One region of the Nevskia sp. genome, then DNA from elsewhere that is predicted to be linked to it. Evidence: riboswitches for the same ligand, from Rfam matches in the RefSeq annotation. Region 1 holds a riboswitch; the other holds the start of a gene.
The links. A riboswitch is a leader RNA that binds a small molecule or an ion and turns the genes downstream of it on or off. The one in region 1 is predicted to bind cobalamin.
Positions count from the first base shown of each region.

Region 2: it holds a riboswitch for cobalamin, as region 1 does, so the genes downstream of both, ACTIGJ_RS08310 (TonB-dependent receptor domain-containing protein) here and ACTIGJ_RS04295 (BLUF domain-containing protein) in region 1, are expected to answer to the same signal.

Region 1 is NZ_JBIMKV010000003.1:143,047-153,697, forward strand. Features, by position in the region: gene ACTIGJ_RS04290 (sigma-54-dependent transcriptional regulator) at 3-1,358, opposite strand; cobalamin riboswitch at 1,555-1,768, shown strand; gene ACTIGJ_RS04295 (BLUF domain-containing protein) at 1,908-3,152, shown strand; gene ACTIGJ_RS04300 (DUF885 domain-containing protein) at 3,178-4,980, opposite strand; gene ACTIGJ_RS04305 (ABC transporter permease) at 5,008-6,222, opposite strand; gene ACTIGJ_RS04310 (ABC transporter permease) at 6,234-7,556, opposite strand; gene ACTIGJ_RS04315 (ABC transporter ATP-binding protein) at 7,578-8,300, opposite strand; gene ACTIGJ_RS04320 (efflux RND transporter periplasmic adaptor subunit) at 8,386-9,654, opposite strand; gene ACTIGJ_RS04325 (hypothetical protein) at 9,743-10,057, opposite strand; gene ACTIGJ_RS04330 (LysR family transcriptional regulator) at 10,267-10,651, shown strand, end outside.
Region 2 is NZ_JBIMKV010000006.1:159,704-170,354, forward strand. Features, by position in the region: gene ACTIGJ_RS08275 (SDR family oxidoreductase) at 1-534, shown strand, start outside; gene ACTIGJ_RS08280 (Dps family protein) at 644-1,165, shown strand; gene ACTIGJ_RS08285 (ABC transporter ATP-binding protein) at 1,274-2,224, shown strand; gene ACTIGJ_RS08290 (M48 family metallopeptidase) at 2,241-3,032, opposite strand; gene ACTIGJ_RS08295 (DUF4864 domain-containing protein) at 3,128-3,583, shown strand; gene ACTIGJ_RS08300 (SDR family oxidoreductase) at 3,600-4,400, opposite strand; gene ACTIGJ_RS08305 (inositol monophosphatase family protein) at 4,429-5,220, opposite strand; cobalamin riboswitch at 5,301-5,547, shown strand; gene ACTIGJ_RS08310 (TonB-dependent receptor domain-containing protein) at 5,610-7,499, shown strand; gene ACTIGJ_RS08315 (cob(I)yrinic acid a,c-diamide adenosyltransferase) at 7,565-8,119, shown strand; gene ACTIGJ_RS08320 (hypothetical protein) at 8,135-8,647, opposite strand; gene ACTIGJ_RS08325 (DHA2 family efflux MFS transporter permease subunit) at 8,694-10,235, opposite strand; gene ACTIGJ_RS08330 (HlyD family secretion protein) at 10,252-10,651, opposite strand, start outside.

The sequences.
Region 1 (10,651 bases):
TTCTACCGGCTGTCGGGCTTGTCTCCGGCGATCCCGAAACGCTCCATGCGCCGGTACAGCGCCTGCCGTGACAGGCCCAGAGACTGCGCCGCCCGGCTGACCATGCCGCCGGCCCTGGCCAGCGCAGCCAGCACCGCTTCCCGCGAAGGATCGTCGAGCGAGCGCGCCGCCGGCCGGGGCTGCACCTGCAGGCCGAGATCCGCCGGCTGGATCAGCGCCTCCCGGCACAGCAGCCGGGCGCGCTCCAGCACGTTCTTCAGCTCCCTAACATTGCCCGGCCAGCTGTGCTGGTGCAGCAGCTCGCGGGCCTCGGCGGACAGGCGCACGCCGCTGTCCTCGAGGAAGGCCTCGGCCAGCGCATCGACATCATCGATCCGTTCGGCAAGCGGCGGCAGCTGCAGTTCGATGACGTTAAGCCGGTAGTACAGGTCTTCGCGGAAGCGGCCGTCGCGGATCATCTGCGGCAGGTCCGAATTGGTCGCGCTCAGCACCCGCACGCGCGCCTTGCGGATGCGGTTCGAGCCGAGCCGCTGGTAGTCGCCGGTCTCCAGCACCCGCAGCAGCTTGACCTGCCCCGCCAGCGGCAGGTTGCCGATCTCATCCAGAAACAGCGTGCCGCCATCGGCCTGTTCGAAACGGCCTTCGCGGGCGCGCGTCGAACCGGTGTAGGCGCCGGCCTCCGCCCCGAACAGCTCGGCCTCGGCCAGTTCGCTCGGCAGCGCACCGCAGTTGACCGCCACGAACGGCCCGGCCTTGACCGCCGAATTGACGTGGATGATCTGGGCGATGCGCTCCTTGCCGGCGCCGTTCGGCCCGGTGATCAGCACCGGCGCGTTCGAGCGGGCGATCTGGCAGGCCATCGTCACCACTCGCTCGGTGGCATCGGCGGCATAGACCAGGCCGCAAAGATCGAAGCGCGCCGCCAGCTGCTCGCGCCTGCGGTTGCGCTCGGTGCGGCGGCGGCTGGCATCGCGGGACGCTTCCGCCAGCTCCAGCAGGTTTTCGACGGTGGCCAGCAGCTTGGCATCGTCCCAGGGCTTGGCCAAGTAGTCCGCCGCGCCGGCCTTGACCAGTTCGACGGCCGTGGCCAGATCAGTCCAGGCGGTCAGCAAGATCACCGGCAGATCCGGGTTGCGGGCGCGGATGGCGTGGAACAGCGCCGCGCCTTCGGCACCGGAGGTGGTGTCGGCAGTGAAGTTCATGTCGGCCACCACCAGGCTGACCGGCGTGCGGCTCAGCAGCTCCAGCCCGACGTCCGGCGAGGCGGCCGTCAACGCCTGGATGTCGTGCAGCGAGAACAGCAGGCTCAGCGCCTCGCAGACCCCGGGGTTGTCGTCGATGATCAGGATGGTGCGCATGGCGATTCGGGCGCGGCGGCTGGTCGCCGTATTGTCGTCGAAGCCGCCCCACCGGCGCTCCTGATGGCAGCCATGCGGCTGTACCGGGGCTCAGGATGGAGGCCACGATGATCCGCGCAGCCGCCTTGTCCAAACTGTCAGATAAGCGTGGAAAATGCTGTCGTCAATTCGTCTTGACAAATTTCCGGCCGACGGGCCAACCTGCGGTCGCTTCGGTCATTCGGGGGCCGTCATTCCCGGATGCCAAGAGGGAATCCGGTGCGCTGGTCGACAGTCATTCCGGAGCTGCCCCCGCAACTGTAAGCGGTGAGTTCGCGTTCCACGCACGCCACGGGTGCCTCGGCATCGGGAAGGCCGCAACGCAACGACGACCCGCAAGCCAGGAGACCTGCCGACGCAAGAACAATAGTCCTCGGGCGGGGTGCACCGGCCGGACGCTTTCCCGATACTGGCGAACGCCAGCACCGGGGCGCGTTTGCCGGGCTGCTCGGGACAACAGTGCTGAGGGGACTCACCGTGCAGACATCACGCTCATCGACAACTGAATCCTTGCGACTCCGCGACACCGTCGCGCCCGACCTCTGGTCGCTGGTCTACCACAGCCAGTCGCGACGGCCGATGTCCGATGACGACCTCGCCGGTCTCCAGCGCGCCGCCGCCGAACGCAATCGCGCTGAAGGGCTGACCGGCCTGCTGATCTATGACAACGGCCGCTTCTTCCAGTGGCTCGAAGGCCCGGAGGAAGGCCTCGAAAAAGTCTGGCAGTCGATCCAGCGCGACCCTCGCCATGGCGCCATCGACCTGCTCGGCCGCACGCAGACGCCGGTGCGCTGCTTCGGCGAATGGGACATGAAGCTGTCGACCCGCAGCCTGACGCAGGAGAAGACCAACTCCGGCTTCATTCACCTGCCGCCGACGCTGATCGACACGCTGAACCGTCGCCCGCATGCCGCAGCCGAACTGCTGGCATCGATGGCGATCCGCTCGCCGGTGGTGATTGCCCGCGAGCCGCTGCTGGCCGCGTCCGGCGGCCGCTCACCCTCGCCGCGACCGAAGCACGATGTCCTCAAGAACGTCGTCGAATCGGTGCTGGTGCCGCAGCTCGCGGCCCTGCATGTCGACAGCGCCACGCTGCCGATCGTCGACCCGCGCATCGCCGAACTCGCCCGCCTGCTGGTCGCCACTGATCCGGAAAGCGGCCTGGCGCGGATGGCCGAGCTGCAGGCGCTGTCGCAGTCGATCAGCGTGCTGTGCCGCGATCTCTACGAGCCGCTGGCACGCAGCCTCGGCGATTTGTGGATCGACGATGACTGCACCGAGCTGGAGATGACCGTGGCGCTGTGCCGGGTGCAGTCGGCAATGCGCCAGTCGACCAGCGCTGCGCAACGGCTGCCGGTGGCGAATCTTCCGGCCGTACTGGTCACGCCACAGCCGGGCGAGCTGCATCGGCTTGGCGCCAGCCTCGACGCCGAAGTGCTGTGGCAGGCCGGCTGGAACACGCAGTACGAGGCACCCGCCACCGACGCAGCGCTCGAACAGCTGGTGGCCGACACCTGGTTCGATGCGCTCGACCTGTCGCTCAGCGCCTCGCTGCACCGCGAACAGTGGCTGCCGCGCATGGCGCAGACCATCCGCCAGGTTCGCGATGCCTCGCGCAATCCTCAGCTGGTGGTGGTGGTCGGCGGCCGGGTGTTCCACGAACGCGAGGAAACCGGCACCGACATCGGCGCCGACGCCGGCAACCGTTCGGCACCGCTGCTGGCGGCCAAGATCATGGCGTCGCTGAAGCGCTGAGCGGCGACCACGCCCTGCCAGCGGCTCAGCGCGAGGTCATCAGCCAGTGGTGCACGCGCTCGCTGAGCGCATCCAGCGGCAGCGCGCCACCGCCGAGCACCACATCGTGGAACTGGCGGATATCGAAGCGATCGCCAAGCGAGGCCTTCGCCTCCTCGCGCAGTGCCAGGATGCGTAGCTGGCCGAGCTTGTAGGCCAGCGCCTGGCCAGGCCAGGCGATGTAGCGATCGGTTTCCGACTGCAGGTCCGGTTCGTCGTCCGAGGAATGGGCGTGGAACCAGTCGACCATCTGCTGGCGCGTCCAGTGCTGGTCGTGCACGCCGGTATCGAGCACCAGGCGATTGGCGCGCAGCAGCTCGTCTGACAGGCGGCCGTAGTCGCTGAGCGGCTCGGTGTAGAAGCCGACGTCCTTGCCGAGCTGCTCCGAATACAGCGCCCAGCCCTCGACATAGGCCGTGTAGCCGCCCTGCTGCCGGAACGGCGGCAGCTCCGGCAAGGTCTGCGCGATCGACACCTGCATGTGATGGCCGGGCGAGCCTTCGTGGTAGGCGGTGGATTCGATGGTCAGCAGCGAGCGATGGGCGAAATCGCCGGTGTTCACATAGATCAGGCCGGGCCGCTTGCCGTCCGGCGAGCCTTGCAGGTACGACGCACCCGGCGCTTCCTGCTCGCGGTAGGCCTCGACCGCGCGCACCTGCACCGCCGACTTCGGCAGCAGGCCGAACAACTTCGGCAGCATCGGCGCCATCTGCGCGTTGTACTGCCGGTAGCGGTCGAGAATCTGTTCCGGCGAACTGGCGAAGGTGTCGCGATCCTGCTTCAGCGCCGCACGGAAGCTGGCCAGATCGTCATAGCCGAAGCGCCGTGCAATGGTCGTCTGCTCGGCCTCGATACGCGCCACTTCCTGGAGCCCCAGTTCGTGGATCGCCTTCGGGCTCAGGTCGGTGCTGGTCTGGCTGCGCACCAGATAGCGATACAGCGCGTCGCCGTTCGGCAGCGCCCAGATGCCGGGCTGCAGCCGCCCGTGCGGGGCGTAGTCGCGGCGGACGAACTGCGCCAGCCGCCGGTAGGCCGGACGCACCTTGCCGTCGATCGCGGCGACGATCGCCGCCTTGAGCCGGGCGCGATCGGCAGCCGCAATGCCCTCCGGCATCCGCGCCAGCGGCGACGCGAAAGCGCTGTCGAGCCCCGCCGGCCGGGCGATCGACTCGCACTGCACGGCCACCTTCTCGAGCAGGAACTTCGGCGGCACCAGCCCGGCGGCGAGACCGGCGCGCGACAGCGCGATCAGCTGTTCGATCTGCGCCGGCATCGCGTTCAGGCGCGCCAGCCAGTCTTCGTAGTGCCGCACGCTGTCGGTCGGCACCACGGCAGCGAACTGCGGGTATTGCAGCTGCGCGCCGTTGGTCTGGTCCAGCGGCATCAGGTTCAGCTTCAGCCGCAGGCTTTCCAGCGCATCGCGCAGCTGATCGATCATCAGCGTGCGGTTCAGCTGCTCGACCTCCGGAAAGTCGCGGCTGTCGATGGCCTCGAAGCGCGCCAGCCAGTTCGCCAGCGAGGCCTGCCGCGCGGCGCTGGCGGCCAGCGAGTTGTCGCTCCAGCGATCGTTGTAGCGGTCATCGCCCAGCACGGTCGCGAATTCCGGGCTTTGCCGCAGCGTGTCCTGCCACTGTTCCGCGAGCAGCTGGTCGAGCGCCTGCCGGCGGGCTTCCAGCGTCGGCGCCGGATCGGCGGCGCGTGCATCTGGAACACGCAGCCAGACGCTGCCGAGCAGCAGAAGCAGCACGGAAAGGACGCGGCGCGCACGGCAGGTCATCGGCTGGAGCATGGAATCAGATCAGGGTGGCGGGTGGCGTCAGACCGAGCGTGTCGCCATCGCCGGCGGCACCCGGGATGCGCGCCGCGCCGGCCCCAGCACGGCCAGCTGACCGAGCAGCCACAAGCTCAGGCAGCCGACCGGAACGTAGTACCACGGCATCGCCTGGGTCTGGTAGTGACGGATCAGCCAGACGTTGAAGCCGTAGGCCAGCGCCGTACCGAGCAGCAGCCCGATGCTGGTGATGACGAAGTTCTCGGCCAGGAAGTAGCGCAGGATCGCGCCGCGCGTCGCGCCCAGCGCACGCCGGGTGCCGATCTGCTTGGTCCGCTGCGTGACCCAGAAGCTGGCCATGCCGACGATGCCGAGCGCGGTGATGACCAGCAGCGAGGCGATCACCACACCGAGGATGATCATCATCGCCCGGTCACCGGCATAGGCCTCGGCGCGCACCTTCTCGAGCGTCTTGCCTTCGCGGACGATGCGGCTCGGATTGATCTCGGCCAGCTTCGCCTCGGCCGCCTTCATCACGGCATCGCGCTGTCCCGGCGCGGCACGGATGATGTAGCGGGTGAACGCGCCTTCGTTGATGACTTCCGGCAGCACGGTGGCGAATTCGACGACCTCCTCGTTGTGCACCCATGGCGCCTGCAGGCGGTCGATGACACCGATCACCGTCGAGGCCTCGGCCTCGGTGTCCAGCCACACGGTCTTGCCGACCGGGTCCTGCCCTGGCCACAGCTTGTGGCCGAGCGCGCGGCTGATGATGATCACCGGCGGCCAGCCTGCGGTCTTGCGGGTGCGCTCGCCGAGTTCCTCGGGCCGGTACGGCCGGCCAGCGATCAGCTGCGCGCCCATCGCCGTCAGTGCCTGGTCGTCGCTGAAATACATCGCCGAATAGGCCGACGACGTCTTCTGCTCGCGGGTCAGCGACAGCCCGGAACTCCAGCCGCCGTTGGTCATCGGCAGCGAGTTGATCGGCGCTGCCGCGACCACGCCGGGCAGCGCGCGCAGCATGGCCAGATCGTCGGCGATGGCGTTCTTCAGGTTGAAGTCGGCGCCGAAGCCGATCGAGGCAAGGATGAAGGTGTCGGCCTCGTTCATGCCGCTCGGGCGCTCCATCAGCGCCGCGCGCTCGCTGATGATGAACAGGCTGTTGCAGACGATCGCCAGGGTCAGCGCGATCTGCAGGCCCAGCAGCACCAGCGCCACGCGGGAGCGCATCAGCGCCGACAGGATCGGTCGAAGTTCCATACGCGTTCTCCTTACTGGGTCTTGAGCTGGGAAGCCGGCTGCACGCGGCAGGCGCGCCAGGTCGGGAACAGCCCGGCCAGCGTGGCCGACAGCACTGACAGCAGCAGGGTCACGGCAACCATCGTCCAGTCCAGTTCGGTGATGGTCTTGAACTCGCTGTACAGCGCGCGCACGCCCATCAGGCCGAGGCCGGTCAGCGCCAGGCCGACCAGACCGCCGCTGATGCCGACCACGCCGGCTTCGACGAGATGCTGCAGGAACAGCTGGCGGCGGCTGGCACCGAGCGCCCGGCGCAGGCCGATCTCGCCGCTCTTGCGCATGAACTTGGCCAGCAGCAGGCCTACGGTATTGACCAGGCAGACGGCCAGGAACGCAAAGGCCAGCCCGACCTGGATCTCGACGTCGCGCGACACCACCTCCTGCAGCGCGAGCCATTCGTTGACGTCTGGCAGCAGCGTCGCCAGCGGGCGCTCGAAACGGCCCAGCTTCTTCTGCTCCATCACGTAGGCATCGAGAAAGCGCTTGTACTCCGCTTGCCGCGCCGGGCTGTCGAGCTGCACCCAGAACTGGATCCAGATGCAGTCGGAGGCCAGATAGCCTTCCCAGCTCGGCGCCGGCGCCTTGAAGCAGCTGTTGTTACCGGACGATTGCACGCGCAGGTCGATCGCCGTGGTGAACGGAATGAAGGCTTCCTCGGGGTCGGTCAGCGCGCCGACCGTCAGGTCGAAGTACTTGACCCTCGGCTGCCAGCGGTCGAGCACACCGACCACGGTGTAGTCGACGCCATCGAAGCGCACCGTCCGGCCGGTGGAGTCGGCGCCGCCGAACAGCTTTTCGTTGGTGGACTCGGTCAGCACCGTGACCCGCGCCCGCGCCTCGTCCTGCTCGCGGCTCCACGGCCCGCCGTAGCGGAACGGTGGTTCGAACATCGGGAAGAAGTCGCTGTAGGTTGCCCGGCCAAGCGCCAGGTAGGGCTTGATCTCCGGCCCGCCGTCGTCGCCGGCCGGCTGCACCGGCAGCACCACCTTGTACATCGCCACCTGCCGATCGGCCTTGCCAGCCGCCATCAGCGCCGTGGCGTCGAGATAGGTCAGCTGGTCCGGCAGCCGGCCCTTTTCCTCGTCATAGGCCTGGTTGATGTCCCAGTTGTCGAGCTGCACGACGTGCAGCCGGTCGGACTTCCACGGAATCGGGTCGCTGCCCATCAGGTGGAACACCGTCAGGCTGGTCATGCTGGCGGCGATGCCGAGCGCGATGCCGAACACCATCAGCGCCGTCAGCACCGGGTTGCGGCGCAGGCTGCGGAGGCCCAGGTTGAGGTAATAGCCGAACATGGTCGTGCGCCCCCTGCCCGCTCAGGCCTGGGCCGCTTGCAGCGGCGGCGCGCCGACGTTGCGCAGCCGGGGCTCGGCCTGGATGTCGACCACCTGGCCGTCGATCACGTGGACATTGCGCTGCGCGCGGGCGGCCAGCTCGGGATCGTGGGTGACCATGATGATGGTCGCGCCCTCGGCATGAAGCTCCTCCAGCAGCTGCATGACGCCGCGCGCCATCTGGGTGTCGAGATTGCCGGTCGGCTCGTCGGCCAGCAGGATCTTCGGCGAACCGGCCAGCGCCCGGGCAATCGCGACGCGCTGCTGCTGACCGCCGGACAGCTCCGACGGATAGTGCTTCATGCGCGCCGACAGGCCGACGCGGCTCAGCGCCTGCTCGATGCGCCGGCGGCGCTCGGCGGCGTTGAAGCCCCGATAGCGCAGCGGCACGTCGACGTTGTCGAACAGGTTCAGGTCCGGGATCAGGTTGAAACCCTGGAAGATGAAGCCGATCTTCTCGTTGCGCAGCCGCGAGCGCGCCGCGTCGTTCATGCCGCGCACGTCGACGCCGTCGAGGAAGTATTCGCCGCCGCTGAATTCCTCGAGCAGGCCGGCGATGTTCAGGAAGGTGGTCTTGCCCGAGCCGCTCGGGCCGGTCACGGCAACGAACTCACCGTTCTTCACATGGATCGAGAAATCGCGCAGCGCATGCGTTTCGATCAGGTGCGTGCGGTAGACCTTGGACAGGTGGTGCATCTTCAGCATGGCTGCGACCTCGGGTGAATCATCGTCGGGAATCGGGCCGCCGCAGCGGCGGCGGCGATCAGGGACACGGCAGTCGCCGCGCGGCTCAATGCAGCACCACGCGCTGCGCGCCGTTGAATTCGTCGGTGCCGGAAATCACGATCCGGTCGCCGGCCTCGAGACCGGACAGGATCTCGACCTGGTTCAGGCTGCTGGCGCCGGTCTCGATGCTGACCCGCTCGGCGACATCGCCACGGATCACGTAGGCCACCCGCCCGCCACCGGCGTCGATGAACGGGCCCCGGTGGACGGTCAGCACGTTCTTGCGTTCGTCGAGCAGTACCCGCGCCGACAGCCGCTGGTTCTGGCGCAGGCCCTCCGGCACGGCGTCGGCGAAGCGCACGCGGGCCGCCACCTGGCCGGCCACCACTTCCGGCGAGACGGCGCTGATCTCGCCCGGCCAGGGCCGGCCGCCGTGATTGATCTGCGCCGGCATGCCCGGCGCCAGTTCGCGGGCGAAGCTTTCCGGCACCTTGATCTCCAGCTCCAGGCGGCTCAGGTCGACGACGGTCAACAGCGGCGCATCGCGCGCCACGCTGGCCCGCTCGGCCACCAGCAGCTGGCCGACCTGCCCGGACACCGGCGCGCGCAGCGCCAGCGCCTCGACCTGGCGCGCCAGATCGGCCACCAGCAGCTGCTGGCGATCGCGCGCCAGCTTCTTAGACTCGATATCGAAACGGATCTGTTCCGGCTCCAGCGCCAGGTCCTCGCGCGCCCGGCTCAGCGCGAACTCGGCCTTTTCCAGCGCGTCCTCGTTGCGCAGCACCTGCAGTTCCGAATACGCGCCCTGTTCGAAAGCCTTGCGGCTGCGCTCGACCTCGCGGGCCGCCGTCTTGCGGTCGACCTCGGCGCGATCGACCGCTTCCTGCACGGTCATCTGCTGGCGGCGCGCGGCCAGCTTGGCGCGCTGCCAGTCGATGTCCAGCGCCGCCAGCTGGGCCCGCTCCTGGGCCAGCCGGTTGCTCAGCTCCGGGCTGTCGATGATCGCCAGCACCGCGTCGCGCTCGACCCGGTCGCCGGCCTGCACCTTGAGCGCCACGGTGCCGGCGGCGGCGGCGTACAGCGTCGGGCTGACCGCCGCCACCACGCGGCCATCCGCGGCGATGTCGCGGACGAAATCGCCGCGCGCCACGGTGGCCACGTTCAGCCGCGCCAGCGTCGCCGTCGCCTCGGCGGACAGCGTCCGCCGGGCCGTCGGCACCGCCCAGGCCAGCAGCAGCACGACCAGCAGGCCGGCCACGATCCACGGCAGCCGGCGGCGCCAGCCGGGCGCGGCGGCGATCACCCGATCCTGGGCGGCAGTGTCACGAAACATGAGGGGGCTCCCGGCCGGCGCCAGAGGCGCAGCCGATGACGCGGCGGCAGGACAGCCGCAGAGCTGCAGGCAGCGGCATCGCGATCCCCTAGATCCAGATCGTCGGGTCGGCCGGCCGGCGCTTGACCAGCCGCAGGTTGCAGCCGGTGTTCGGCGCCGCCGGATGACGGGACGGCGGCGCCTCGAAGCCGGCGGCGGCGCTGCGCCGGCATGGAATGCCGGTGCTCGGCTCGACGGTGCCGGCGATGATCGGCGCTGCTGGCCGCTGCGTCGGCGACGGCTGCGGTGCCGGCGTGGTCAGGCTGTCGGCGCTGCCGCGCAGCACGCCGTGGCCGCCGATCGCCGTCAGCAGCGGCAGGCTCAAGGCCAACCCGGTCAGCAGCACCCCGATCCGCTTGCCCATCGTCGTTCTCCCCGTCTGGTCCCGGCGTGGATAGCGCAATCGCCGTGCCGGCCGGTCGGATTACGGCAAGCCATTGCCACAGTTGAAGAAATGACAGTCGGGCCAGCCGCGTGAAACTGTCCGCGGACAGCGTCCGGACGCTGTCCGCCGCGACGCGGACACCGCCGGCCGACGGCCGTCGACACGCGAATTCCGGCATCCTCGCCGCCATGGATACTCACGGCCTCAGTGCCTTCATCGAGGTGGCCGACACCGGCTCGTTCTCAAAAGCCGGAGAGCGCCTGCACCTGTCGCAGCCGGCGATCTCCAAGCGCATCGCCGCGCTGGAAGAGGCGCTCGGCCAGCCGCTGTTCGACCGTGTCGGCCGACGCATCGACCTGACCGACGCCGGCCGCACCTTGCTGCCGCATGCCCGCCGCGTGCTGGCCGAGATGGAAGACGCGCGGCGGGCGCTGTCGCGGCTGTCCGGCACGGTCAGCGGCCGGCTGTCGATCGGCACCAGCCACCACATCGGCCTGCACCGGCTGCCGCCGGTGCTGCGCAACTTCACGCAGGCCTATCCAGACGTCGATCTCGACATCCACTTCATGGATT
Region 2 (10,651 bases), on a different contig from region 1:
ACCCAGGACCTGGTCGATTCGGTGGAGCTGGAAAGCCTCGCCAACATCTACCTGTGGAAGCACCCGGAGCTGAACATCACCATCTTGCGGCCCTGCAACGTGCTCGGCCCGGGGGTGCGCAACAGCATGTCGATCCTGCTGTCGCGCAAGGTCGCGCCGGTGCTGCTCGGCTTCTCGCCGCTGATGCAGTTCCTGCATGTCGATGACATGACCGAGGCGATGGTGCTGGCCTTCGAAGCCAACAAGCCGGGCATCTACAACGTGGCGCCGGACGACTACGTGCCGTACCAGGAAGCGGTCAGCCAGTGCGGCTGCCGGCGGTTGCCGGTGCTCAGCGTGCCGCCCAGCCTGCCGAAGCTGGTGGCCTCGATGCTGAACTGGAACGCCTTCTTCCCGCCGTACCTGATCAACTACTTCAAGTACCCGGTGATCCTCGACGGCCGGCTGTTCCGCGACACCTTCGGCTGGCGGCCGCGCCGCAACCTGAACGACATCTTCACCTACTACCGCAAGCAGAAGCTGGTCACCGACTGAGGCGCACGGGGCTATCGCATCGATCGGAAATGCCGATCGAACGCAGGCTGGCGGGACGCGGTCAGACCGCTATGCTGCTACCGCATTCCACCCGCCCCAGGAGTTCTGCATGAGCAAGGAAAACAAGAAGCCGAAGGCCGGCAAGACCAGCGCCCCGGGCGCCGCCGGCATCGACATCGGCATCTCCAAGTCCGACCGCGAAGCGATTGCCGCCGGCCTGTCCCGGCTGCTCGCCGACGAATACACGTTGTACCTGAAGACCCACAACTTCCACTGGAACGTGACCGGGCCGATGTTCAACACGCTGCACCTGATGTTCGAGACCCAGTACACCGAAGCGGCGCTGGCGGTCGACCTGGTCGCCGAACGCATCCGCGCGCTCGGCTTCCCGGCGCCGGGCACCTATGCGCAGTACGCCAAGCTGTCGAGCATCGAGGAAGACGAAGGCGTGCCGGCGGCGATGGACATGGTCAAGAAGCTGGTCAAGGGCCACGAAGCCTGCGCCAAGACGGCGCGTTCGGTGTTCCCGCTGGCCGACAAGGCCAGCGACGAACCGACCGCCGACCTGCTGACCCAGCGTCTGCAGCTGCACGAGAAGACCGCCTGGATGCTGCGCTCGCTGCTCGAATGATCGGGCGGCACTGGCGGTAAAATCAGAGGCCGGCGATCACGTCGGCCTTTTTCTTGCTCGTCGATTTCCATGGCTTCTGCTCCGCTCCTGTCCGTCCGCCGCCTCCGGGTGCATTACCCGAAACGGGGCCTGCTGCCGTGGACGCGGTCGCTGGCCGTGAAAGCGATCGACGATCTGCACTTCGACCTGCAGCCGGGCGAGATCCTCGGCATCGTCGGGGAATCCGGCTGCGGCAAGTCCACGCTGGCGCGCACGCTGGTCGGGCTGCAGGCGGCCAGCGCCGGCTCGATCCGCTACCAGGGACAGGAGCTGATCGGCCTGAACCGCAAGCAGTGGAAGCCGCTGCGCCGCGACGTGCAGCTGGTGTTCCAGGACCCGCTGGGGTCGCTGAGCCCGAAGATGAAGGTGCTCGACATCGTCGCCGAACCGCTCAAGGCGCTGATGCCGGAGCTGCCGGCCGATGAGCGCAAGGCACGGGCGCGGGCGCTGCTGGCCCGCGTCGGCCTGGGCGAGGAGCTTGCCGATCGCCGCGCCAGCGAACTGTCCGGCGGCCAGGGCCAGCGGGTCGGCATCGCCCGGGCGCTGATCGTCGAACCGAAACTGCTGATCTGCGACGAGCCGGTGTCGGCGCTCGATGTCTCGATCCAGGCGCAGATCATCAACCTGCTGGCCGATCTCGCCCAGGAACGGCAACTGGCGATGATCTTCATCGCCCACGACCTGGCCGTGGTCCGGCAGCTGGCCGACCGCGTGCTGGTGATGTACCTCGGCAAGGTGATGGAGCAGGGCCGCGCCGACGATCTCTACGAGCGGCCGCGCCACCCGTACACACGCGCGCTGCTCGAGGCGGCGCCGGTGATCGACCCGGACGGCAGCGCGCCGAAGCGCCGCAAGCGGCTCGGTGGCGCCGCCGATCCGGGCCAGCCGCCGATGGGCTGCGTGTTCCATCCGCGCTGCCCGCTGGTCGAGCACGCCTGCGTGCAGAGCGTGCCGGGCCTGCGCAAGGTCGACGGCGCCGACCAGTACGCCGCCTGCCATTTCGTGGCCGCCGGCGGCTGATCGTTCCGGCAGCGGTTCAGACCCGCTTGCAGTCCGGGCGCCGGCCGTTGGCCAGCGCCTGCACGTAGACCGGCACGTCCTGCGGCAGGCGGCCTTCGATCTGGCGGATGCGGGTTTCGTCGGACGGATGGCTGGACGCGAACTCCGGCGGCTTCTGCCCGCCGGACTTGGCCATGTTCCGCCACAGCGCCGCCGCTTGTCGCGGATCAAAGCCGGCCTTGGCCATGTAGTCGAGCCCGAGCAGGTCGGCCTCGCTTTCGTGAGCGCGCGAAAACGGCAGCAGCACGCCGTACTGGGCGCCGGCGCCGAGCGCCGACATCAGCGTGTCGCCACCGACACCGCCACCGACCAGCACCTGCGCCATCGTCAGGCCGACGCTGGTGACCTGCTGCTGCGACACCCGCTCGTTGGAATGGCCGGCGATCACGTGGGCCACCTCGTGGCCGATCACCGCCGCCAGCTGGTCCGGCGTTTCGGTGATCGCCAGCAGGCCGGTGTAGACGCCGATCTTGCCGCCCGGCAGCGCGAAGGCGTTGACGTCCTTGGAGTCGAACACCTTCACTTCCCAGGTGCCGCCGACTTCCCGGGTGATCGCGTTGGCCACGCAGTTGACGTAGGCCGTGGTGCGGCCATCGCTGGTCACCGGCGTTTTCTTCGCGGTTTCCTGGAACGCGGTGGCGCCGAGCTGGTTCAGCTCGCTGTCCGATACCAGCTTGAGCTGCGAACGGCCCAGCGGCGAGGTCGCGCAGGCGGCCAGCGCGGTGATCGCGAGGCCTGACAGCACGAGATTTCTTGACGGTTTGCGCATCGGGGGAGGGTCTCCGGGGCCGCGCTATATTCGCGACCAGCCATTGTCTTTCAGTGTACGAGGTTGCCGCCGCGATGAGACCGATCCTGCCGCGCTTGATTCCCCTGCTCTGGCTGCTGCTGGCCGGCAGCGCATCGGCCGCCGGCGGTCCGCTGCAGCCGAAACCCGATCCGGCGCTGAACCCGGCCGCCGTCGTGCAGCTGCAGCTGGCGGCGCTGGCACGGGTCGACCAGCCGCAGCGCGATGCCGGGATGGCGGTGGTGTTCGGCTTCGCCTCGCCGGGCAACCGCAGCCTGACCGGGCCGCTGAAGCGCTTCGCGGCGATGATCCGCGAAGGCTACCCGGCACTGCTGAACCACCGCAGCAGCACGCTGGCGCCGCTGATCATGCAGGGCGACATCGCGCTGCAGGGCGTCGAGCTGATCGACCGCGAAGGCCGGCGACATCGCTACGTGTTCCAGCTGTCGAAGCAGCTGGACGGCGAATTCAAGGACTGCTGGATGACCGACAGCGTGCTGCAGGCGCCGGACGACCCGGAAGTGTCGACCTGACGCGGACGCGCGGCGCTCAGCCGCCGGTCATCGCCTTCTTGAGCCCCATGCTCATTGCCGACACACCGCCCAGCGACCAGCCGCCGTCGACGGCCAGCACCACGCCGGTCACGTAGCGGGCCAGCGGGCTCGACAGCCACAGCGCCGCCTGGGCGATGTCATCGGTGGTGCCATAGCAGCCCAGCGGCACGCTGTCGGTGATCAGCTGGTTGGCGCGCTCGTTCGGCGCCAGCCGGCGCATGCCTTCGGTGCCTTCGATCGGCCCCGGCGCGATGGAGTTGACGCGGATGCCGGCCGCGCCCCATTCGAGCGCCGCGACCCGGGTCACCATGTCGACGCCGGCCTTGGCCGCGCAGACGTGCATCTGGAAGTCCATCGGAATCCAGGCCTGTGGCGCCGAGATGTTGATCACCGAAGCGCCCGGTTTGGCCAGGTACGGAAAGGCCGCGCGCACTACGTGGAAAGTGCCGAGCAGGTCGATGTCGACCACGGACTTGAAACCGTTCGGCGAGATGCCGACGGCCGGCGCAGGGAAGTTGCCGGCGGCGCCGGAAACCAGCACGTCAATCGCGCCGAAGCGGGTGGCGGTGTCCTTGAACGCCGCCTCGACAGCGGCGTAGTCGCGGACATCCGCCGCGTGGCCGAAGGCTTCGCCGCCGTGCGCCTTCAGCGCCGCCACCGCCGCGTCGACCTTGTCCTGCTTGCGCGACATCACCACCACCCGGGCGCCGGCCTGGGCGAACGCATGGGCGATGCCGAGATTGATGCCGCTGGTGCCGCCGGACACGAAGACGGTCTTGTTTGCGTAGTCGTACATCGGATGCTCCAGGCAATCGGGAAGGGGGTCAGGCCGGCGCGGTCCAGGCCAGTTCGGCCAGCAGCTGCGGGTGCAGCGCCGGCGTGGCGGCCAGCACACTGGTGGTGGCCAGCGACAGCGGCCGGCCTTCGAGATCGGTGAACACGCCGCCGGCCTCGCGGACGATGACGCTGAGTGCGGCGATGTCGAGGATGTTGACGTCGGATTCCACCACCGCATCGATGCGGCCGGAGGCCAGCAGGTGGTAATGCAGGAAATCTCCGTAGCCACGGATGCGGTGGACCTTGCCGATTAGCCCGCCCAGCCGCGCCCAGGCCGGGCTAGCGGCCAGCCTTGCGAGATTGCCGGTCGACAGCGTGGTCTTGGCGATCGTCGCGGTGCCGGCGATCGTCAGCCGCTGGTTGTCGCACCAGGCGCCCTGGCCGCGTTCGGCATAAACCACTTCGCCGAGCGCGCCGTCCCAGCACGGCGCCGACGACACGCCGACGATCAGTTCGCCGTCCTTCATCAGCGCGATCTGGGTCGAGAACATCGGGTAGCCGCGCACGAAGCTCTTGGTGCCGTCGATCGGGTCGATCAGCCACAGGTGGCGGTTGTCGCCGGTCTCCTTGCCCAGTTCCTCGCCGAAGAAACCGTGATCCGGGAAATGCTGCTTGAGCACCGACTTGATGACCCGCTCGGCGGCGATGTCGACTTCGGTCACCGGGCTCGAATCGGCCTTGGTCTCGACCTCGAACTGGCCGCGGTAGGCGCGGCGGATCTCGGCGGCGGCGGCTTCGGCGGCCTCGAGGGCGGCGGCGAGGTAGGGACTGACGGTCAAGCGCGGACTCCAGGGCAACGCGGGGGCGAATGATAACCGTGCCCGGCGACCCGCCCGGCAGGCAGATCGTATGGTGGGATACCATATTGCCGTTCGCAGGTGCCCTGAACCCCGCTCGACACGGTGTCAGGGTTAAACGGGAAGCCGGTGCGTCGCCCCGCCACACGGGATCGACAAACCCGGCACTGCCCCCGCAACGGTAGATGGGAGTGCTTCGGCCACCGCCACTGGATCGTGTCCCGATCCGGGAAGGCGTCGAAGGAAGGCTCGCGCGGCATTGCGCCTTCGCCCATGAGTCCGGAGACCGGCCTGGAACGGGTCTGCATGCATCCGTGTGCAGGTATTCCGATCAGTGCGCTTGCGGGGACGCAGGCCACGGGAGACTCCAGATGAAATCCGCGTTGTTGGCGGCGCTCGTTGCAGCGCCTGCGCTTTGCCTTGCCCAGCAGAATCCTTCCTCCTCGACCGCGCCGGCGCCGGCTGCCGGCAGCACCGATGCGCCGGTGGCGCTCGATCCGGTGCTGGTCACCGCCAGCCGCACACCGCAGCCGCAGTCGCGGATCGGTGCGGCGACCATCGTCATCGACCGCGCGCAGATCCTCGCCGCGCAGGCCGGTGACATCGCCGAGCTGCTGCGCTTCCATGCCGGCATCGAGATCGGCCGCAGCGGCGGCCCGGGCCAGCTGACCTCGGCATTCATCCGCGGCGGCGAGTCGAACCACACGCTGGTGCTGATCGACGGCGTCCGCGTCAACCCGGCGACGGCCGGTGGCGCGGCGCTGCAGAACCTGGCGCCGGACATGATCGAGCGCATCGAGATCGTCAAGGGTCCGCGCTCGACGCTGTACGGCTCCGATGCGCTGGCCGGCGTCATCAACATCATCACCCGCGGTGCCTCGACGCAGCAGATCGACGCCAGCATCCGCGGCGGGTCCTACGGCACCGTCGACGGCTCAGCCAGCTACGCCAACCGCATCGGCGCCTACGGCTTCTCGGTGCAGACCGAACAGCAGCGCACCGATGGCCTGTCCGCCTGCGAAGGCGGCCCGGACAAGAGCGGCTTCCGCAACAACTCGGTCAACGTCAAGGCCAGCGCCGACGCCGGCATCGCGCTGTTCGAGGCGCGCGCCTACAACACCCAGGGCAAGGTCGAGACCTACGACTCCTGCAGCCCGCTGTTCGGCCTGAACCCGGCGGCGCAGGCGTTCCGCAACCAGGTTCTGGCGCTGTCGGCGGCGGCGCAGCTGCTCGACAACTGGGACTCGCTGCTGACCCTGAGCCGCGGCGAGGACCGCATCCACCAGTACACGTCGCCGGACACCGTGCGCACGATCCGGCCGATGCTCGACTGGCAGAACACGGTCACCGTGCTGCCGGAGCTGCGGGCGCTGTTCGGCGGCCAGGTGTCGCAGGAGCGCGTCGATGCGCTGAGCTTCGGCTCGACGATCCACCAGGTGGTCGATCTGTACAACGTCTTCCTGCAGACGCAGTACGACCGCGCCGAGCACCATCTCCAGCTGGCCGGCAGCCTGCTGAACCACGACGCCTTCGGCAGCCGCTTCACCTGGAATGCCGAGTACGGCTACGACCTGCCACGCACCGCCCAGCTGGGCACCAGCCTGATCGCCGCCGCCGGCAGCGGCTTCCGGGCGCCGGACGCCACCGACCGCTTCGGCTTCGGCGGCAATCCGGATCTCGACCCGGAACGCTCGCTGAATCTCGAAGTCGGCGTTCGCCAGCGCTGGGGCACGTTCCAGACCTGGGACCTGCGGGCTTTCCGCACCCGCTACCGGGATCTGATCAGCGTGCAGTTCGACCCCGCGAACGACGCCAACATCGATTTCGGCTTCCGTGCCGTCAATGTCGACCGCGCCAAGAACGCCGGCCTCGAAGCCACCTACCGGTACGCCGACGGCCTGTGGTCCGGCACCCTGAGCGGCATCATCCAGAACCCGAAGGACCGCTCCGACGACAGCCCGCTGCTGCGCCGCGCGCGCCGCAGCGTCACGGCGCAGCTGCGCCGTGACATCGGCAACGTCTATCTGGCGACCGATGTGCTCGGCACCTCCGACCGTGCCGATGTCAGCGCCGTGACCGGCGCACCGACCAAGGATTCCGGCTACCTGCTGTGGAATCTCGGCGCAGGCGTCAAACTGCCGCATGGCTTCTCGCTGGCCGCGCGGCTGGAAAACCTGCTGGATCGCGACTACCAGACCGCGGCCGGCTACCGGCAGCTCGGCCGCGCCGTCTACGGCACGCTGCGCTGGGAACAACGCTAGCCACCACCCGATCGCAGGCCGGCGCCACCCGCCGGCCTGCCCGCTCGACAAGGACTGACTGCACCATGGGCAACCGGCTTTCGAAGATCGTCACCCGCACCGGCGACAAGGGCACCACCGGCCTGTCGAGCGGCGAGCGGGTGCCGAAGACCCACCTGCGCGTGCAGGCGATGGGCGATGTCGACGAACTGAACTGCTGCATCGGCCTGCTGCTGGTGCAGCCGCTGCCGGACGACGTGCGCGGGCCGCTGGCGCAGACCCAGCACGAGCTGTTCGATCTCGGCGGCGAGCTGTCGATGCCCGGCTTCGAGCTGGTCAAGCCGGGCTATCTCGCGCGCATCGATGCCGAGATCGAGCGCCTCAACGAGGCGCTGCCGCCGCTCAAGGAATTCGTGCTGCCGGGCGGCAATCCGTCTGCCGCTGCCGCGCATCTGGCGCGGGCGGTGGCCCGGCGCGCCGAACGCGCGGTGTGGTCGGTGAAGGCCGACGATGCCTCGGTCAGCGATCGGGTGCCGCAGTACTTGAACCGCCTGTCCGACTACCTGTTCGTCTGCTGCCGCGTGCTGGCCCGCCTCGACGGCGGCCAGGAAGTCAGCTGGAAGCGCAGCGACATCGCCTGACGGCGGCTGCGCCGATCAGGGCGAGACGGCCTTGATCGGATCGCGGTAGTCGGCCGGGTTGCGGCGCTCGCCGAGCACCGGCGGCACGCCCGGGCGGGCGTCGGGCTTGGCATCGAAATCCTTCTGCTGTTCGAGGAAGGCCTTCTGCTCGTTGGTCAGCTTGTTGGCGTCCTTGGGCAGCGAGTCGTACCAGGCGCGCAGCTTTTCGAGCCGATCCAGCTCGCGCTGCTGATCGGTACCCAGACCCGGCAGCTGCTTGATCTGGTTGCGGCGCTTGCGATCACCTTCGGCGAGCGGATCGAGTTCGCCCTCGACCTTCACTTCAGGCAGCTTCTGCATCGGCGCAGTGTGCTCGCCGTCCTTCTCCTTGCCCGCTTCCGGCACCGCCTGCGGCGCACCCGCCAGACCCTGGCCGTCCTTCAGCAGGAACTGCGCTTCGGCCGACAGCGAGACCGCCAGCCAGCCGGCCGCGAGCGTGCGCGTGACGAGGGCGCGGGGACGCCGGAGCTGACGCGGGGACTGGTTCATGGCGACGAAGAATCCGGGAAGGGAATGACGGGACTGTACCGCAGCTTCAATGGCCAGCGGCCGGCTGGGCCGTGGCCTGCGGCGCGCGGATCAGCGGCAACAGCAGCAGCACGCCGGCCATCAGCATCGCGATCAGCGCGAACAGGTCGCCGAAGGTCATCACGGCAACCTGCTGCTGCATCTGCTGGGCCAGCAGCGCCAGCGCGCCGGATTCGCTGCCGGTGATCGCCTGGCCCCGGGCCAGCATCTCCTGCACCGGCCGATGGCTGGCGCGCAGCGATTCGTCGAGCATCTGCCAGTGCAGCCAGCTGCGTTCGTTGATCAGCGTGTTGACCAGCGCCAGCCCGAGCGCGCCGCCGATGTTGCGCATCACGTTGAACAGGCCGCTGGCGTTCTTGACCTCGGCCGCCGGCAAGGTGCCGAGCGCGATGTTGGTCATCGAGAACATGCACAGCAGGAAGCCGCTGCCGCGAAACACCTGCGGCACGATGAACTCGACGGCGCTCCAGTCGGCGGTCAGCCGGCTGTTCAGCCAGGCGCCGATCATCACGTTGACCAGGCCCATGCCGAGCATCGCCTTGTGGCTGATCACCCGCGACAGGCGGCCGGCCAGCGGCGCGGTCAGGAACATCGCCGCGCCCTGGGCAATCATCACGTGGCCGATCTGCAGGCTGTTGTAGCCGCGCACCTGGCCGAGGAACAGCGGCGTCAGATAGACCAGCGTGTAGAGCCCCATGCCGACCGCCATCGCCAGCACCGTGCCGAGCGCGAAGTTGCGGTTGGTGAACGCCCGCAGGTTCACGATCGGATGGGCGGCCGTGAACATGCGATGGAAGAACAGCAGGCCGCCGAGTGTGGCAATCACCGCGCAGGCGGCGACCGAATCCTGGGCGAACCAGTCGTTGCGCGGGCCTTCGTCGAGCGTGTACTCGAAGCAGCCGAGGAACACCGCCATATAGGCGAGACCGCGCAGATCGATGGTCTTCAGCAGCTCCGGCTGCGGTTGGTCGATGCGCACCAGCCGCCAGACCGCGTAGCCGACCGCGAGGCCCGGCAGCACGTTGATCAGGAACAGCCAGTGCCAGGAAAACGAGGCGGTCAGCGAGCCGCCGATGGTCGGGCCGATCGACGGCGCCAGGGTTGCGGTGAGGCCGAACAGCACCTGCGGCAGCACCCGCTTCTCGGCCGGGAACATGATGAAGATCGACGCCGAGGTGGTCGGGATCATGCCGCCGCCGAGGAAGCCCTGCAGCACCCGGAAGACGATCATCGACTCCAGGTTCCAGGCGGTGGCGCAGGCGGCGCTGGCCAGGGTGAAGCCGATGGCCGAGATCGTGAAGTAGACCCGCGTCGACAGCAGCCGGGACAAGTAGCCGGACAGCGGAATCGCGATCACCTCGGCGATCAGGTACGAGGTCTGCACCCACTGGATCTCGTCGGCGCTGGCCGACAGCCCGGCCTGCAGCTGGTTGATCGACGAGGCAACGATCTGGATATCCAGGATCGCCATGAAGTTGCCGAACATCATCGCCAGGTAGCCGAACCAGGCGAGGCGGGCACGCGGATCGGCGACGGCAGCGGCGTTCATGGCAACGCGGATCGACTCAGTGCGCGGCGCCGCGGGTGTCGACGCTGGCTTGCACCGACAGCCCCGGCCGCAGGCGGTCGGCCAGCGCGTGGCCCGGTTCCAGCGCGATCCGCACCGGCACCCGCTGGACGATCTTGGTGAAGTTGCCGGTCGCGTTCTGCGCCGGCAGCAACGCCCATTCGGCGCCGGACGCCGGCGAGAAGCTGTCGACCCGGCCGTGCAGCGGCTGACCCGGAAACGCGTCGAGTTCCAGTTCCACCGGCTGGCCGGGCTGCATCGCGCGCAGCTGGGTTTCCTTGAAGTTGGCCTCGACATAGAGCTGATCCAGCGGCACCAGCGACAGCAGCCGCTGGCCGGGCTGCACGCGCTCGCCGAGCCGGGCCGACAGATCGCCGACGGTGCCGGCCACCGGCGCC